One region of the Microbispora sp. CA-135349 genome, then DNA from elsewhere that is predicted to be linked to it. Evidence: riboswitches for the same ligand, from Rfam matches in the RefSeq annotation. Region 1 holds a riboswitch; the other holds the start of a gene.
What was found. A riboswitch is a leader RNA that binds a small molecule or an ion and turns the genes downstream of it on or off. The one in region 1 is predicted to bind cobalamin.

Region 1 (9,314 bases):
TCCTCCAGCGCGGCCCGGCACAGCTCCTCGTGGCGCGCCGAGCCGAGACGGTTCAGCACCACGCCCGCCACCCGCACCCGCGAGTCGAAGGTCGCGAACCCGTGCACCAGCGCCGCCACCGACCTGCTCTGCTTGCCCGCGTCCACCACGAGCACCACGGGCGCGCCGAGCAGCCGCGCCACGTGCGCGGTCGAGGCGAAGTCGCCCTCGCCGCGCCCGTCGAACAGCCCCATCACGCCCTCGACGACCGCGATGTCACAGCCCGTCGAACCGTGCAGGAACAGCGGCGTCACCCGGTCTTCGCCGGTCAGCCAGGGATCGAGGTTGCGGCCGGGCCGCCCGGCGGCCAGCGTGTGATAGCCGGGGTCGATGTAGTCGGGGCCCACCTTGAACGGCGCGACGCGCAGCCCGCGCGCCGCCAGCGCCGCCATCAGCCCGGTGGCCACGGTCGTCTTGCCGCTTCCCGAGGCCGGGGCCGCGACCACGAGACGCGGGACGCCCGTCACCACTCGATGCCCTTCTGGCCCTTCTGCCCGGCGTCCATGGGGTGGCGGACCTTGCCCATCTCCGTGACGAGGTCCGCGGCCTCGACGAGCGCGGCCGGGGCGTCGCGGCCGGTGATGACGACATGCTGCGAACCCGGCCGGCCGGCGAGCGCCGAGATCACGTCGTCGAGGTCGATCCACCCCCACTTGAGCGGATAGGTGAACTCGTCCAGCACGTAGAACCGGTAGGTCTCCGCCGCGAGGTCGCGCTTGATCTGCTCCCAGCCCTCGCGTGCGTCGGCCGCGTGGTCGGCCTCGGTGCCGGGCCGCTGGATCCACGACCAGCCCTCGCCCATCTTGTGCCAGGCGACCGTGCCGCCCTCGCCGCTCGCGCCCAGCACGGTCAGCGCGCGCTCCTCGCCGACCCGCCACTTGGCCGACTTCACGAACTGGAACACACCGATCGGCCAGCCCTGGTTCCAGGCGCGCAGCGCCATCCCGAACGCGGCCGTCGACTTGCCCTTCCCCGGGCCCGTGTGGACCATGAGCAGCGGCCTCGTCCGGCGCTGCCGGGTCGTCAGGCCGTCGTCCGGCACGTTGTCAGGCTTGCCCTGCGGCATGTCAGCCCGCCTTCCTTCGTACGAGATCACCGAGCGACTCCAGCGGAAGCACGCGCGCGCCGAGTCGCAGGGCGAGCGCGTGCGCCATGCCCAGGCGGACCGGGCCGCTCTCGCAGTCCACGACCACCGAGGTCACACCGGCGAGCGCGGCGGCCGCGCGGGTCACGTCGCCGCCGGAGGTCGCGCGGCCGTCGGTCACGACGACCAGCAGGGGGCGGCGGTCGGGGTCGCGCAGTCGCTCCACGCGGAGCACCTCGGCGGCGGTGGCCAGGCCCTCGGCGAGCGGGGTGCGGCCGCCGGTCGGGAGCGCGCGGAGGCGGGCCGCGCCCGCCTCGACCGACGAGGTCGGCGGGAGCGCGACCGTCGCCCCCGCTCCCCGGAAGACGACGAGGCCGACCTTGTCCCTGCGCTGGTACGCGTCGAGCAGCAGGCTCAGCACCGCCGTCTTGACGGCCGTCATCCGCCTGCGCGCGCCCATGGAGCCGCTGGCGTCCACGACGAACAGGACGAGGTTGCCCTCGCGGCCTTCGCGGACGGGCTCGCGGAGGTCGTCCCGCGTGAGGACGAGGCCGGGGCCCCGCCTGCCGCGGCGGAGCTGGTGCGGGGCGGCGGCGAGGAGGGTCGCGGGGAGGTCGATGCCGGCGGGGCCGGCGCCGGTCGGGACGCGGGTCCCGATCGTCCGGCCGTGCCGCCCCCGGCCACTCGACCGCCGCCCCGCGACGCCCGCCCCGACTCCGGCGACAGTGAGAACGGGCACGCGGAACGGAGCACCGGCCGCGGCCACGTCCTGGGGACGGTCGTCGTGAGGCCGGCCGCCGGAGCCGGCGGCGGGGTTCGATTCTTCGGAGCCGGACCCCACGGAGCCGGACCCTTCTGAGACGTCCGCAGTGCCTTCGGGGGCGCCGCTGCCGGCACCCGGGCCGCCGGAGCCGTCAGGGCCCTCGGACCGGCCGGAGCCGGGTCCGCCGGAGTCGTCGGGACCCGGGCTGTCGGGACCCTCAGGACCGCCGGGATTGTCGGGATCTTCGGGGTCCTCGGGGGCGGCGGGCTCGGCCTGGTCGAGGAGCTCGTCGAGAAGACGCTCGTCCAGGCCGGGCGCGTCGAACGGATCCCGGCGACGCCGGTGGGGCAGCGCCAGCCGGGCCGCCACCCGGACGTCCTCCCGGGTCACCACGTCCCGGCCCTGCCAGGCGGCGTGCGCCACCGCCGCATGCGCCGTGACGAGATCGGCCCGCAGCCCGTCCACCCCGAACCCCGCGCAGACGGCCGTGATCTGCCGCAGCCGCGAGTCGGGCAGCCGCACCGACCCGACGACGGCACGGGCACGCGCGATCCGCGCGGCCAGGGCGGCCTCCTCCGCGGCCCAGCGCGCGGCGAACCCCTCCGGATCGGCGTCGAACGCGAAGCGCCGCCGTACGACCTCGGCCCGCTCGTCCGGCTCCCGCGTCGCGCGCACCTCCACGGTCAGCCCGAACCGGTCGAGCAACTGCGGCCGCAGTTCGCCCTCCTCCGGGTTCATGGTCCCCACGAGCAGGAACCGCGCGGCATGCCGGATCGAAACGGTCTCCCGCTCGACGTAGCAGACCCCGAGCGCGGCCGCGTCGAGCAGCAGGTCCACGAGGTGGTCGTGCAGGAGGTTGACCTCGTCCACGTAGAGCACGCCGCGGTGGGCCGCCGCGAGCAGCCCCGGCTCGAACGCCTTGACGCCCTCGGTCAGCGCCCGTTCCAGATCGAGCGAACCGACCAGCCGGTCCTCGGAGGCCCCCACAGGAAGCTCGACGAGGGACGCCGCCCGCAGCGCCCCTGCCGCGTCCGGCTCGTGCGGCCCGTCGGGGCAGCCGGGGTCCGGCGCCCCGGGGTCGCAGTGGAACCGGCACCCCGCCACCACCGCGACCTGCGGCAACTGCGCCGCCAGCGCGCGTACGATCGTGGACTTCGCGGTTCCCTTCTCGCCGCGGACGAGAACGCCGCCGACCCGGGACGAGACCGCGTTGAGCACCAGGGCCAGCTTCAGATCGGCGAGCCCGACGACGGCGCTGAACGGATAGGCGGAGTTCACAGGGCGGCCTTCCTGTTGACGTAGGCGATCCGCCAGCCGCCGTGCCGTGCGGCCAGCTCGGTGCGGGACAGCGGGGCGATGTCGAACAAGGCGGCCCGCGTCGCGGGCAGGCCGAGCGCGTGCGCGAGCGCGGCCCGGACGGGCCCGGCGTCGCAGACGGCGACCACGCGGGCGGCGTCCGCGTGCACCGACTCCAGCCACGCGGCCACCCGCGCGCCCAGCTCGGAAAGGCTCTCCCCGCCGTGCGGGGCGGCGTCCGGGTCGGTCAGCCAGGCGCCGAGACCCTCGGGCTCGGTCTCGGCGATCTCCGCGAACGGCCGTCCCGCCCAGGTGCCGTAATCGGCCTCGGCGAGCGCACCGGCCACGACCGGCTCGCGCCCGGACGCGGCCCGCGCGGTCGCCACGGCCGCGGGCCAGGGCGCGGCGAAGACCACCGCGTCATCGGGGAGGGCCAGGTCGGTGCGGGCCAGGTCGGTGCGGGCCAGGTCGGTGCGGCGCAGGGCGGCGGCCTGCGCCAGCCCCGACGGATCGGCGTCCTCGGGGGCGGGGAAACAGGCGCGGCGTGTGCCGGGCGTTCCCGCCTGGCGAATGATCAACATGGGCCGGCCGCGCCGTTCGCACCGCTCGCGCCGGGCGGCAGGGCCCGCAGGCCCGGCGTGGGCCCGCTTCCGATGAGCGAGAGCAGCCCGTCGGTGTCGACGTTCCGCTCGACCAGGTCCCCGAGCGCGTCCAGCCGCGCCTCCCGCAGCCCCGCGAACGACAGCGACGGATCACCCCGGAACTCCCGCCCCGCCGCCCTCGCCACCTCCCCGAGGAAGGCTCGCCGGAACCCGTCGTTCTCCAGCGCGCCGTGCCAGGTCGTGCCCCACACGTTTCCGGCGCGGCACCCGTCGAGGAACGGCTCACCCCCGTCGTGGGTGACGACCCCGTGATGGATCTCGTACGCGCGTACCGGATGCCCGTAGCCCTCGCCGACCGGCCGCCCGAGGGTCTTCTCCCTCGCGAACGCGACGTCGGCGGGGAGCAGCCCCAGGCCGGGCACCGTGCCGGCGCCGGACTCCACGTGGTCGGTGATGGTGCGGGCGAGCATCTGGTAGCCGCCGCAGATCCCGAGCACCGGACCCGTCCTGCGGACGACGAGGTCGGCGATGCCGGTCTCGCGCAGCCAGGCCAGATCGTCCACCGTGGCCCGCGAACCCGGCAGGATCAGCAGGTCGGCGCCGGCGCAGGCGGCGGGTGAGGTGACGAAGCCGACCGTGACCCCCGGCTCGGCGGCCAGCGCGTCCACATCGGTGAAGTTGGAGATGCGTGGATAGCGCACGACGGCCACCCGCAACGCGCCGTCAGCCGCGGCGCTCCCCGTGTTCCCCGTGTTCCCTCCCGGCCGGTTGTCGAGCGACAGCGAGTCCTCGACGTCCATCCACAGCCCGTCGAGCCACGGGACGACCCCGTAGACCCGGCGCCCGGTCAGCCCTTCGATCATGTCCAGCCCCGGCGCGAGCAGCTCCCGCGCGCCCCGGAACTTGTTCACGATAAATCCGGAAATATGCGCCTGATCGGCGGCGTCGAGCAGGGCGACCGTGCCGTACAGGTGCGCGAAGACGCCGCCGCGGTCGATGTCGCCCACGACGATCACCGGCAGCCCGACGGCCCTGGCCAGCCCCATGTTCGCGATGTCCCCCGCCCGGAGGTTGATCTCCGCCGGGGAGCCCGCCCCCTCGCAGATCACCACGTCGAACTCGTCGGCCAGCCGCCGGTACGACTCCACGGCGATCGCGCGCAGCTCGTCGCGATGCGCGCGGTATTCCAGCGCGTCCACGTCCGCGACAGGCCGTCCGCGCACGACTACCTGGCTACGGCGGTCGCTGCCCGGCTTGAGCAGGATCGGGTTCATGTCGGCCGTCGGCTCCAGCCCGCAGGCGGCCGCCTGCACGGCCTGGGCCCGCCCGATCTCCGCGCCGTCGGCCGTGACGTAGGAGTTCAGCGACATGTTCTGCGCCTTGAACGGCGCGACCCGTACGCCGCGGCGGGCCAGCCACCGGCACAGACCGGCCACCAGCACGCTCTTCCCGGCATCGGAGGTGGTGCCCGCGACCAGCAGGCCGCCGCCGGGCGCCCCGGCCATGGGATGTCCCCCCTGGGGGTGTCCGCGCCCCCGGTAGAAGGTCCGACGGCCGGAGTATCCTGGCTCCCGGATCCGCGCTTTCCCTCAGCCTTCCCGCCCGTGCGGGGCAGTGGCGTGGGTGAGGGTCGCTCCCCGGTGACAGTGGCGGGACCGCGCCGGATTCACACCGGCTTCCTCCGCGTCCGTCGCTTGCGGTGGTCAACATACACCTTCATGCCGGACGTTCCGCAAGTGTGCCGCTATGTGCGTTTCAACGTGGCGATCATGTAGAACGGCTCGTTCTTCGTGACCTCGTTCTCGCCGTGCCCGTTGTAGTCGAAGGTCATCGTCCCGTTGTCGTGAACGGTGAGGTAGATCGTGCCGTTGCGCACGCAGTTGCCCCGCATCGACACCCGCTTCAGGCGCACGGTCGTCCCGCTGACCACCTGGAGTCTGGACCTGCCTACGCACCGGTAGTCGACGAACTGCTCGGTGACGGTGTCGCCACCCTTCGGCACGGTCAGCACGAGCGTGTCGTACGCGCCGGGCTCGTAGTCCACCCTGCCGCGCCACACGCCCGCGAAGCGTGCCGTGAAGCGCAGGGGCACGCGCACGGTGGGCGCCGGACCGGGCGCCGAACTGAACGTCGGACTCGGCGCCGGAGCCGGCGTCCGCGTGGGTGTCCCTGCGAATGTCCCCGTGAGTGAGGTGGTGGGCGAGGGGGCCGGAGTGACGGCGGCCGCAATGTGCCGCGCGACACCGTCGCCGTCACGGTCGCCGTCACGGTCGCCGTCACGGTCGCCGTCACCGCCGGCGACGCCTCCGGACGGGAGCACGGACAGCAGCACGGCCCCCGTCGTCGCGGCCGCGAGTGTGACCGCCGCCCCCGCGAGCAGCCCACGGCGGCGGCCGGAGCCCCGCCGTGAGGGCACGGTGTCCTGGTCCGGAGAAACGGGACGCCCCGCGGCGGCGAGCAGGTCCGGGACGTCCCCGGCGGTCCCCTCCGGCGCCGCGGCGAGCAGCCGCATCGTGATGTCGAGGATGTCCGGGCGCTGTGCGGGGTCCTTGCGCAGGGCCAGCGCGACGATGGAGCGCAGCGGCTCCTCCAGGTCGCCGAGGTCGGGCTCCTGGGTGAGCACGCGGTTCAGCACGGCGGGCAGCGCGTCGTCGCCGAACGGCGGCCTGCCGGTGGCGGCGAACACCATCACGCCGCCCCACGCGAACACGTCCCAGGCGGGCGCGGGCGGCTCGCCGGCGATCTGCTCGGGCGCCATGTAGGCGGGCGTGCCGAGGGCGCCACCGGTCGTCGTGGTCGCGTCGAGACGGCGTGCGACCCCGAAGTCGACGACCCTCGGACCGTCGGGCCCCAGCAGCACGTTGGCGGGCTTGAAGTCGCGGTGGACGATCCCGGCCCGGTGCACGGCGGCGAGTGCGGTCGCGGTCGCGACGGCCAGCCGGTGCAGGGCGGGCCCGGACCGCCGTCCCGCCCGCTGCAGCGTGGGGCCGTCCACGTACTCGCTCACGACGTAGGGCCGCGGGCCGTCGAGGTCGAAGCCGAGCACCCGGGCCACGCAGAACGGCGCGACCCGCCGCGCGGCGGCGATCTCCCGCGCGAAGCGGCGGCGGGCGTCCTCGTCACCCGGCCGGCCCCCGTACGCCGGCTCGTGCAGCAGCTTGACCGCCACCGGCGCGCCCTCGGCCGTACGGCCGAGGTAGACCACCCCCTGGCCGCCCGCACCCAGGCGGCCCTCCAGCCGGCAGCCGCCGATCTCGGCCGGATCTCCGGGCAGCAACGGCTCCACCGCAGGCATGCAGCCCTCCTCGGCCCGTTTTCCCCTCACCCTAAATGAACGGAACGGTGGCACTTCCCGATCATGCTTGCCATCATGCCGGGATGGACGTGGTGGGGACGGTCCGGGCGCGGCTGCCGCTGGTGGTCCGGCGCGCCCTGGCCGAGCCCCTGCTGCTGACCGCCGCTTTCGGCTCCATCCTGCTCGCGACCACGGCGATCTCGGCGCTCCTGCTGCACGCGGGGTCGGCGACCCAGACGGGCGTGCGCCGGGCCCTGGAGACGGCGCCGCTCGGCGCCACCGCCACCGTCGTCACCTCCTCGGTCACGGCGAGGGACTTCACCGGCGTCGACCGGGCCGTGCGCGCGGGGATCGCCCACGCCCACCCGGAAGTGCCCGTACGGGTCACGGTGCGCGTCGAGTCCGGCTCCTACGCGCTGCGGGGACGGGCGCGCGGCGATGACCAGCCCGTGCTGACCCGGTTCGCCACGTACGAGGGACTGGACGGCCGGACGGACCTGGTGAGCGGGCACTGGCCGGCCGAGGGCGGCCCCACGGCGGGGGCGGAGGCAACGGTGGAAGCGGCGCTGTCCGAGCCGGCATCGCGGGCCATGAGGGTGTCCGCCGGCGACGAGTTCACCGTCGTGGGACGCCTGGACGGCGCGCCGGTCCGTGTACGGGTCACCGGCGTCTTCCGGTTGCGCGACCCCGGCGACCCGCGCTGGGCGGGGGAGGACCTGCTGCGCTACGGCACGCGGACGGGCGACTTCACCTCCCGGGGGCCCCTGGTCGTGCCGGCCGGCGCCTTCCTCGGCCGGTTCACGACCGGCGACTCGGCCCGCTGGCTGGCCGAACCCGACCTGCGCCGGCTTCCGCCCGACCGGCTGCGGGCCTTGTCCACGTCGGCCGCCGGGGTCTCCGCCGACGTGCGGGCCGGCTGCCCCCGGTGCGCGGTCACCGAGACGCTGTCCGCGACGCTGCTGCGGCTCGACCGTGGCGCCCTGACCGCCCGCTCGACCATGCTGGTCCCGGTGTTCCAGTTGCTGGTGCTGGGCGCGTACGCGCTGGCGCTGACCGCGCGGCTGCTCGCCGAGCACCGCCGGATGGAGACGGCCCTGCTGCGGTCGAGGGGCGGCGGGTCGCCGCGGCTGGCCGCTCTGGCCGCGGGGGAGGCGCTGCTGATCGCGCTGCCCTGCGTGCCGGCGGCGCCGTTCCTCGCGCCCGTCCTCCTGGGGCTGGTGAGCGCGTTCCCCTGGATCGAGGCCACCGGCGTGCGGCCGCCCGGAGCGCCGGACGGAGCCACGTTCGCGGCCGCGGCGGCGGTCGCGCTCGCCTGCGCCGCCATGCTGGCGGCCCCGCCCCTCCTCGCCGCCCGCCGTACGTACGCCGAGGAGCAGGCGGCGCGGGGGCGCGACGACCGGCCGGGCCTGATCCAGCGCGCCGGGGCCGACATGGCTCTGCTCGTCGTGGCGGGCCTCGCCGTCTGGCGCCTGCGTGACCAGGACGCCGGCGTAACCGCCCGGCTCGGCGGCGAGCTCGGGCTCGACCCGCTCATCGGGGCGGGACCGGCGCTGGCTCTGCTCAGCGGCGGCATGGCCGCCCTGCGGCTGGTGCCCGCCGTGGCCGGGGTCGCCGAGCGGGCGACGCGGCGGCGCTCCGGCTTCAGCCCGGTTCTGGCCGCCCGGCAGGTGAGCCGGCGCCCGGCCCGCTATTCGGGGCCGGCGCTGCTGCTGACGATGGCGGTGGCGATCGGCGTGATGTCCCTGGCCACCGCCGCGACCTGGCGCGGCGTACAGGAGGACCGGGCCCGGCATCTCGTGGGCGCCGACCTGCGCGTCGCGGCTCACGCGGGGGACGGCACGCGGACCTTCACCGGGCTGCCGGGGATCGTGGCGGCCGCACCGGCGCACCGCGTCACGGTCGTCGCGAACGGCGGAGACGCCACTTTGATCGCCATGGACGCCACAGAACTCGGCCGTGTCATGCTGCTGCGTCCCGACCTGTCGCGGCTGTCACCGGCAGGGCTCGCGGCCCGGCTCGCCGGTCCACCCGGAGAGACGCTGCGGGTGGTGGTGACCGAGGGCCTGGCGGACACCGTACGGATCACGGCCGGCACGGCGACGATGCCGATCGAGGTCGTGGGCGTCGTCGCGGCGATGCCGGGCACGCCGGAGGGGACTCCGGCCCTGCTCGCCGACCTGGCGGCGCTGCGGGCGCACGGCGGGCAGGGGGGACAAGGCGAGCAGGCGACGCAGT
Region 2 (9,314 bases), 1.2 Mb from region 1:
CGATCGAGTCGCCGGTGGCGAAGAACGCCACGAGCCGGTTGATCAGGTGCCGCTCCCCCTCGTCGAGGGTCGCGAGGTCGGCGAGATCGGAGGCGAGGTCGACCTCCTCCACCGTCCAGGTGTTCCTGATCGCCGCGCGGTACCTCTCGTAGAACCCGGGGTAGCGCATCGGGCGCAGGGTCAGGTCCATACCGGGGTCGAGCAGCATCGTTCTCATTGGCATGCCTCGCAGATTTCCGGGTTCTCAAGGGAGCAGGCGACGGCCTCATCGGGGGTGACGGCCGGCACGGTCGTCTGGGCGATCCTCGTCGCCGGACGGGAGCGCAGGTAGTAGGTGGTCTTCAGGCCCGACCGCCAGGCGTAGGCGTACATCGAGGAGAGCTTGCCGATGGTGGGGGCGGCCATGAAGAGGTTGAGCGACTGCGACTGGTCGACGTACGGCTGCCGCGCGGCGGCCAGGTCGATGAGGGCCTTCTGCGGGAGCTCCCAGGCGGTGCGGTAGAGCGTCCTGATCTCGTCTGGGATGGTCGTGATGTCCTGGATCGAGCCGTCGTTGAGCTTGATCGCGTCGCGCATCGGCCTGGTCCACAGGCCGAGGGCCTGGAGATCGCGCACGAGATACCGGTTGACCTGGAGGAACTCTCCCGACAGCGTCTCGCGCTTGAAGACGTTGGACACCTGCGGCTCGACGCACTCGTAGCAGCCTGCGATCGAGGCGATCGTGGCCGTCGGCGCGATCGCGACCAGCAGGGAGTTGCGCAGCCCGGTCTCCGCGATCCTGGCCCGCAGCGCGGCCCACTCCTCCGGGTGCGCCGGTGCGCACGGGAAGTGGTCGGGGTGCAGCACGCCGCCCGCCGCCCGGGTCTCCTCGTAGGCGGGGTGGCGCCCGCGTTCGACGGCCAGGTCGGCCGAGGTGCCGTACGCCGCGAGCGCGATCTCCTCGGCGATGCGGGTCGACAGCGTGAGCGCCTCCGGCGCGTCGAACGGCAGGCGCAGCGCGAAGAACACGTCGGCGAGGCCCATGACGCCGAGCCCCACCGGCCGCCACTTCCGGTTGGCCGCCTCCGCCTCCGGCGTCGGGTAGAAGCCGAGGTCGATCGTCCGGTCCAAGAACCGCACGGCGGTGCGGACGGTGGCGCGCAGCCTGCCGAAGTCTACGGCGTCCCCCTCGGGGGTCAGGTGGGCGGCCAGGTTGACCGAGCCGAGGTTGCAGACGGCGGTCTCGCCGTCGCTGGTGACCTCCAGGATCTCGGTGCAGAGATTGGACAGGTGGATGACGTTGCCGGGCAGCGCGGTCTGGTTGGACGCGCGGTTGGCGGCGTCCTTGAACGTCATCCAGCCGTTGCCGGTCTGGGCGAGGGTGCGCATCATCCGGGCGTACAGGGCCCGGGCGGGCACCTGCCGGACATATCGCCCGGCGGACTCCAGTTCGCGGTAGCGGGCGTCGAACGCCTCACCCCACAGGTCGGTCAGCTCGGGGGTCTCCTTGGGGTCGAACAGCGACCACGTGCCGTCCGCCTCGACCCTGCGCATGAACTCGTCGGGCACCCAGTTGGCCAGGTTGAGGTTGTGGGCGCGGCGCGACTCCTCGCCCGTGTTGTCGCGAAGCTCCAGGAACTCCTCGATGTCGGCGTGCCAGGTCTCCAGGTAGACGCAGGCCGCGCCCTTGCGCCTGCCGCCCTGGTTGACCGCCGCCACCGACGCGTCGAGCGTGCGCAGCCACGGCACGATGCCGTTGGACAGGCCGTTGGTGCCCCGGATGAGCGAGCCGCGCGAGCGCACCCGGGTCCAGGCGACGCCGATGCCGCCGGAGTACTTCGACAGCCGCGCCACCTGGCCGTACCGCTCGTAGATGCTCTCCAGCTCGTCGCGCGGCGAGTCGAGCAGGAAGCACGACGACAGCTGCGGCCGGCGGGCGCCCGAGTTGAACAGCGTCGGCGAACTGGGCAGGTAGGCCAGGGTGGACATCAGGCCGTACAGCTCGGCCGCCTCCGCCACCGAGGCCGACAGGCCGCAGGCGACCCGCAGCAGGAAGTGCTGCGGGCGTTCCAGCACCCGCCGGGTGACCGGGTGACGCAGCAGGTAGCGGTCGTAGACCGTGCGCAGCCCGAAGTATTCGAAGCGGTCGTCGGCCGCCGGGTCGATCAGCGCGTCGAGCGACTCGGCCTCGTCGGCCACGAACGCGGCGACGACGTCGCCCAGCAGCCCGGCGGCGTGGGCGGCCGCGACCGACTCGGAGAACGTGCGCACCCCCTCGGCCGCCGCCTCCTCCGCGATCAGCCCGTTCAGCAGCCGGGCCGCCCGGCGGGAGTTCTCCGGGTCGGCGATGACCCCGGCCGCCGCCTCCTCGATGGCCTGCCACACGGCCGCCACGTCGCGCGCGCCGTCCGCCCGCGCCAGGCCGGGCGCCGGGTCGGTGATCGTCATCAGATGCCCCCTCCTCGTCGTTCCGTGTCCGGCCGGATCGGAGAAGGGGGATGCCGCGGCGCACGCGCACGAAACAGACGTGCCGTGACGGTGCGGCGAACCCTCCCGCGAGGCCCGGCGCGGGGCGCGCGCCCATGCGCGCGCCGTCACTGGCAGGTCTTCGGACTCGCGGGCGTCCGGCCGGGCTCACGCCCCACCGGTCCTACTGGCCGTCGCTTCCCGGGCGCGCTCGCGCCCAGTGCTTGAGGACACAGCACCGTGCTGTGCCGACGGCGGTCGTTCCCGCTCACCGCTGCGGGGCAGTCCCGGATTCGCACCGGGTTCCCTCTTGCCTCACCTAGGTGAACCAGCAACGCGATGGATCCTACATCTTGTGGCCCTGATCGCAACCGGCCCTACAAGTTGTGTTTTTCAGTGCAATCCGAGATCATTGAGCAGCAGAGCCGTACGGCGCGCCTCGACGGTCAGCCATTGCCGGAAGTCGTCGCCCTCGAGCCACATCGGCGTCCAGTCGTTACGCTCGCACAGGCTCCGCCATCCCGGAGTGCCGGCGACGGCCCGGCACAGATCGAGCAGGGCGTCCCGCCCGGGCGTGCCAGGCGGAGCGATCAGCCCGGTCCAGTCGGCGTACACGATCCGTACGCCCGACTCCGACAGCGTCGGCGCGTCCACTCCGGGCAGCCGCTCGGCGGAGGAGACGGCGAGCGGCCGCAGCCGTCCGGCGCGCACGTGGGGGGCGACCTCGCGCCTGCTGCCGAACCCGAGAGCGATCCGCCCGTCGAGGACCGCGGCGACGGCCTGCGCCCTGGTGTCGAACGCGACGTAGTGGAGCAGGCGCGGGTCGGCTCCCAGGCCCCGCGCGGTCAGGCCGAGCAGCAGGTGCTCCGGACCTCGGTCGGCGCCGCCGCCCACTCCGGGCCCGCCGGGGTCGCGCAGCAGAGCGGCGGCGAACTGCTCGAACGTGCGGTAGCCCGAGTCGGGAGAGGCGACCAGCACCTCCCACTCCCCCGCCAGCCGAGCGAGCGGGACGGCCCTCGTGACCAGGAGCGGGTCACGGGTCAGCGCGCAGGCGGCGAGCAGCGCCGGGTCGGCGATCACCAGATCGGTCCGCGGCCCGCCCGGCCGGGCGAGCAACTGCCCGCCGTCACCGGTCTCCCGCCTGATCCGTACGGCCCGGGCCCAGCGGCGCCCCTCGATGAGCGCCTTGAACCCGGCGGCGACGCCGTCTCCGCATCCTCCGGGCGGCCCGGGGACCGCGAGAGAGAGCTCCCTCCGGTACGGCGGCGCCTGGACGCCACACGCGCCCGCGAGGGCCAGGGCTCCCAGCGCGAGGACCGTACGGCGTCGCATGTCGGCACCCTCCCGCCCGAAGAGTCCCTTACACGCACAGACTATGAGTAACCACACCATGTCACCACATAACGGACGTTACGGCTGCGGCGATCGATGCGGGTCGCGGCGGTGGCCTGCGGGAGCACGAGGGCCGTGCCGCTTGCTGCCGGAGGACGTGGACATGCGGGAGGGCGGCCGCGCTTCGCGCCCACACCCCTACCCTGTCCGGATGGGCACCGACATCTACGGATTCATAGAGATGCGTCACCCGCACGCCGACGAGGACTGGTACGAGGGAGACGCGTGGAGCGTTTCCCTGCCTCTTTACCCGCTCTATGGCGTCAATGACTACGCGTCGCTCGGTTGCCTCTTCGGCATTCGCAACCGGCTTGGCTGGACCCCTGTCGCGGCCGGCCGGGGCCTGCCGGCCGACGTTTCGGGACCCGTCCGTACCCACTATGAGGACTGCGCGCGGATGGATGCCGCCATTCATGGCAGCACGTGGGTTTCATGGGCGGAGCTTCGTGATCTGGACATGACCGTCCGCCCCGCCGCCCGAGGAGTGCTCGATGTGCATTCGGAAGGCGGCCACTCGATCACGCGGTATCGGATCGACGACCGGTGGCCCGATGAGGTCGTCGAGCGGTACGGGATGCCGCCCTTGGGCACCTCGCCCCTCGGGGCCCCCGCGGGCCGCTGGGAGGTTTCGGGACAGACCCTCGAGTACGGCCCGGTGACGCGACTGGACGTGCTGGGACCGGGCACCGGGTGGGAGCACGTCTTCGCGGTGATGCGGGCGCTGGCGCAGCGATTCGGACCCGAAGGCGTGCGCCTGGTCGTCTGGTTCGACTGAGGGCGTCGTCCCGCTTTCGCGGGCGGGTTCCGCTTGCTGTCAGGGGTCGCGGGCACGCAGGACGCGATCTCGCTTGCCCAGCGGGGCGTCGCCCACGAGTTGGACGGCGTATCCCACCACCGCGCCGAGGAGCAACCGGGCCCACTGCGTCCGATTGAGACGCGCCTGGAGAAGGTTCACCAGCTCCTCCAGCTCGGTCCGCTGCGGCGCCGACTCGGGCAACTGCTGCCGGGCGATCTGCCGTACGCGCCCAAACTGCTCACGGCTCCGGCGTGCTGCCCGCACCAGGGTGAACACGAGGACGGCGACGACGGGCAGCGCCATCACGAAGTAGGTCACATGCATACCCGTACATCGGCGCCGGGGCCGCCCGGCATTGCGCCGAACCCCGGACCGTCCGGCTCGCGCCTGCGGCGCGAGCCGTACGGGAGGAAGGGGTTCTACTCGACCGTCACGCTCTTGGCGAGGTTGCGCGGGCGGTCGACGTCGCGCTCCAGGGCGACGGCGGCGTGGTAGGCGAACAGCTGCAGCGGGATCGTCAGCAGGATGGGGTCGAGCTCGACCTCGTTCTTGGGCACCACGATGCAGTCGTCGGCCGCCTCGGAGGTGCGGTGGCCGACCATGAGGATGCGCCCGTGCCGGGCCCGGATCTCGCCGAGCGTGGTGAGGTTCTTGTCCAGCAGCTCGTCGTCGGGGACGATCGCGACGGTCGGCAACTCGGGGCTGATCAGTGCGAGCGGGCCGTGCTTGAGCTCGCTCGCCGGATACGCCTCGGCGTGGACGTAGGAGATCTCCTTGAGCTTCTGGGCGCCCTCGCGGGCCACCGGGTAGCCGCGCACCCGGCCGACGAACATCATGCCGGGCGCGTCGGCGTACTTCTTGGCCAGCTCCTTGATCCGATCCTCCAGCGTGAGGATCTCCTCGATCTGCTCGGGCAGCCGGCGCAGGCCCTCGCAGATCCTGCGGCCGTCGGCCGGCGACAGGTCGCGTACGCGGCCGAGGTGCAGGGCGAGCAGCGCGAACGCCACGGCCGTCGAGGTGAACGCCTTGGTGGAGGCCACCGAGACCTCGGGACCTGCGTGCAGGTAGATGCCGCCGTCGGTCTCCCTGGCGATGGCGCTGCCGACGGTGTTGACGATGCCCAGCACCCGGCCGCCCTTGCGCTTGAGCTCCTGCACGGCGGCGAGGGTGTCGTACGTCTCGCCCGACTGGCTGATCGCGACGTACAGGGTGTCGGGCTCGACGACGGGGCTGCGGTAGCGGAACTCCGACGCCGGCTCGGCGTCGGCGGGGATGCGGGCCAGCTCCTCGATGAGCTGCGCGCCCATCTGGCCGGAGTAGTACGCGGACCCGCAGCCGATGATCTTCACGCGACGGAACGAGCGGGTCTCGCGGGCGTCCATGTTGAGGCCGCCGAGGTGGGCGATGTGGAACCGGTCGTCCATCCGGCCGCGCAGCGTGCGGGCGACCGTTTCGGGCTGTTCGGAGATCTCCTTGAGCAGGTAGTGCTCGTAGCCGCCGTTGTCGTAGTGGCCGGCGTCCCAGTCGACCGTGAACGGCTCCTTGGCCGTCTCCCTCGCGTCGCTGGTGAACGTGGTGAACCCGTCGGCCTTGATGACCGCGAGCTCGCCGTCCTCCAGGTGCACGACCTGCCGGGTGTAGCGGATGAGCGCGGCGACGTCGGAGGCGGCGAACATCTCCTTCTCGCCAAGGCCGAGCACGATCGGGCTGCCGTTGCGGGCCACCACGATCTCGCCGGGGCGCTGCGCGTCGACGACGGCGATGCCGTACGTGCCGACCACGCTCTTCAGCGCCCGCAGGACGGCCTCCCGCAGCGAGTCGGTGTCCTTGACCATGCGCCCGATGAGGTGCGAGAGCACCTCGCTGTCGGTCTCGCTCTCGAACTTCACGCCCTCGCCTTCGAGGCGGCGGCGCAGCTCGTCGGCGTTCTCGATGATGCCGTTGTGCACGACGGCGATCCGCTGCTCCTGGTCGAGGTGCGGGTGCGCGTTCACGTCACTGGGCGCGCCGTGCGTGGCCCACCGGGTGTGCCCGATGCCGATCGTGCCCTTGAACTTCGCGGGCACCTCCGCCGCCAGGTCGGCGACCCGGCCCTTGACCTTGCGCGTCCTGAGGCTCTTGGCGTTCACGACGGCGAGGCCGGCCGAGTCGTAGCCGCGGTACTCCAGCCGCTGGAGACCTTCGAGCAGGATGGGCGCCGCATCCTTCGGCCCGACATAAGCGACGATTCCGCACATAACCGCTCCTATCCGTAAACGATCCGCCGGAGTTGGCGCAGGGTCAGCTCCGGTGCCGCGACACGCCTTCCCGCGAGCTCGGCGGAGATCCTGGGGAAGATCTGGTCGTTGGTCAGCCCCCTCGACTTGAGTTCGCCGTGGCGGCGCCGCACGTACTCTTCCGCGGGCTCGCCGAAGTACGCCAGAACGTCGGCCACCACGCGGGCCGCCTCACCCGGCCCCAGTGACGTGGTCCGGGTGAGGTGGCCGATCAGGTCCTCGAAGGGATGCCGTGCCGTGGACACAGAGCAGGACCCTAACGCAGTGCAGATGCCGACTAACAAGTTTCCTGCCCGTTTTCGGGCAGGATCAAGCCGGAGACACCCCCCTGGCCGCTATCGTCTGCGCATCAGCAGGCGGCCCTGGCGGAACCGCTCGCCCTCCAGAGGCTCACGGAGCATCCGTCCGATCTCGGTGAAACCCGCCTCGCGGGCCAGCCCGGCGAGGTCGTCGATCGGCCATCGGTACGCCGGCGCCGCCTTGTGGTCGAATTCCGACACCGGATCGCCCTCGGATTCGTAGAAGCCGAGCAGGAGGTGTCCGCCGGGGGCCAGGACGCGGCGGAACTCGGCGAAGTACGGCGGCAGTTCCCGCGGCGGGGTGTGGATGACCGAGTACCAGGACAGGATGCCGCCCAGCTCGCCGTCGCCGAGGTCCAGCGCGTCCATGGATCCGAGCTCGAAGCGCAGATCGGGATAGGCCTCGCGGGCGATCTCGATCATCTTGGGCGACAGGTCGACGCCGAAGACGTCCAGTCCCAGGTCTCGCAGGTGCGCCGTCACGGCGCCGGGGCCGCATCCCAGCTCGGCCACGGGCCCGGAGCCGGCGGCCCGTACGGACTCGGCGAACGCGGCGAGCAGCGCGCGGTCCAGCGGCAGGCGGTCGAGCACGTCCCGGAAGAGCTCGGCGTAGAGGACGGCGACGGCGTCGTACGCCTCAGCCGTCGCGGTGAGATAGGGAGGGGTTTCGGTCATGCCGGACGACTGTAGTGTCCCTCCCGCCGATCTTCGCCCCGTCGCGTCGCCCCTCGAGGAACACGAGTCCCGCCGGGTGCCGCCCCGAAGACACGACACAGGCGATCGGGGGCGGATCCGGGCCGAAGATCCGGGGCCGATGGGCCGCGATCCGTCCCCTCGCAGCCGGCGATCAGGTCGCCGGGGCGGCGGCGCGCAGCACCTTCATGAACTCGCGCATCCACGCCGGGTGGTCCGGCCAGGCCCGCCCGGTCACGAGGTTCCGGTCGACGTGCGCCTCACTGTCGATCCAGGTGCCGCCTCCGCTCTCGACGTCCTGCGCGCAGGCGGCGTAGGCGCTGCTCTCCCGGCCCTTCAGCACCCCGGCCGCCGCGAGCACCAGCGGTCCGTGGCAGAGCGCGGCGATCGGCTTGCCGGCCTCCGCGAAATGGCGAACGATCTCCTGGACGTTCCGGTCGCCGCGGATGTACTCGGGGGCGCGCCCGCCGGGGATCACCAGGGCGGCGTACTCGTCCGGGTCCACTTCGGAGAAGGCGACGTCGGCCGCCCAGGTGTGGCCCGGCTTCTCTGTGTAGGTGTCGAAGCCCTCGACGAAGTCGTGCACCACGAACTGCAGCTTCCTGGCCACCGGCGCCGCGATGTGCGTCTCGTAGCCCTCCTCGAGAAGCCGCTGGTACGGATACATCACCTCCAGGTCCTCGGCCGCGTCACCGGTGATGATCAGTACCTTCGCCATGGCGTAGCCCATCCGTGTGCACGGTCGCGGCCTCATCCTGCGCGCGGCCTCCCCCGCGGGTCAACGTCCCGCCCCGCTTCGGTCACGCGGCGCGTCGGGCCACGGGATCGGCGGCAGTTGGCACCGGCACCCCCCGGGATCCGCTAGAGTTAGTGACGCGTCGCCGGGGAAAACCCCGAGCGATGGCTGCGGAAGTGGCTCAGTGGTAGAGCATCACCTTGCCAAGGTGAGGGTCGCGGGTTCGAATCCCGTCTTCCGCTCGGAGCCCGGACGACATCCGGGCACGGACGATTAGCTCAGCGGGAGAGCGCTTCCCTGACACGGAAGAGGTCACTGGTTCAATCCCAGTATCGTCCACCATGATTCGAAGGCCGGATTCCCACTCGAGGAGGTCCGGCCTTCGGCATTTCCACTGCCGGCCCCAGGCGCCGCGTCGATCACACCGGAGGACGGCGCGTCCGTGAACGAGACGGTTCGCGCCCTGTTGACGGAGATCCTGGACGAGGGCCTGGACGACTGGGTCACCCTGGGTCACGTCGTTCATCGCGCAGCGGTTCTGTCCCGCGGGACAGCGGCCGAATCGAGAAGAGTGGCGCTGACCGCCGTGCGAACGCTTCTCGCCCGACGACTGGCCGTCGCCGGAACCATCGGCGACTCGGGATTCGAGGCCTGGGCCCTGGAGCCAGAAGACGCTT

Region 2: another riboswitch for cobalamin. It lies ahead of ACQPZZ_RS25930 (ribonucleoside-diphosphate reductase subunit alpha); the one in region 1 lies ahead of ACQPZZ_RS20585 (cobyric acid synthase).

Annotation. Positions count from the first base shown of each region.
Region 1 is NZ_CP192001.1:4,389,452-4,398,765, reverse strand. It holds gene ACQPZZ_RS20605 (cobyrinate a,c-diamide synthase) at 1-506, opposite strand, end outside; gene cobO (cob(I)yrinic acid a,c-diamide adenosyltransferase) at 503-1,105, opposite strand; gene ACQPZZ_RS20595 (VWA domain-containing protein) at 1,107-3,164, opposite strand; gene ACQPZZ_RS20590 (histidine phosphatase family protein) at 3,161-3,763, opposite strand; gene ACQPZZ_RS20585 (cobyric acid synthase) at 3,757-5,289, opposite strand; cobalamin riboswitch at 5,342-5,466, opposite strand; gene ACQPZZ_RS20580 (serine/threonine-protein kinase) at 5,529-7,079, opposite strand; gene ACQPZZ_RS20575 (FtsX-like permease family protein) at 7,163-9,314, shown strand, end outside.
Region 2 is NZ_CP192001.1:5,627,454-5,636,767, forward strand. It holds gene ACQPZZ_RS25925 (ribonucleotide-diphosphate reductase subunit beta) at 1-223, opposite strand, end outside; gene ACQPZZ_RS25930 (ribonucleoside-diphosphate reductase subunit alpha) at 214-2,427, opposite strand; cobalamin riboswitch at 2,562-2,793, opposite strand; gene ACQPZZ_RS25935 (Bug family tripartite tricarboxylate transporter substrate binding protein) at 2,839-3,777, opposite strand; gene ACQPZZ_RS25940 (hypothetical protein) at 3,989-4,612, shown strand; gene ACQPZZ_RS25945 (hypothetical protein) at 4,652-4,957, opposite strand; gene glmS (glutamine--fructose-6-phosphate transaminase (isomerizing)) at 5,053-6,870, opposite strand; gene ACQPZZ_RS25955 (hypothetical protein) at 6,879-7,154, opposite strand; gene ACQPZZ_RS25960 (class I SAM-dependent DNA methyltransferase) at 7,245-7,883, opposite strand; gene ACQPZZ_RS25965 (DJ-1/PfpI family protein) at 8,056-8,619, opposite strand; tRNA gene ACQPZZ_RS25970 (tRNA-Gly) at 8,808-8,879, shown strand; tRNA gene ACQPZZ_RS25975 (tRNA-Val) at 8,905-8,979, shown strand; gene ACQPZZ_RS25980 (hypothetical protein) at 9,080-9,314, shown strand, end outside.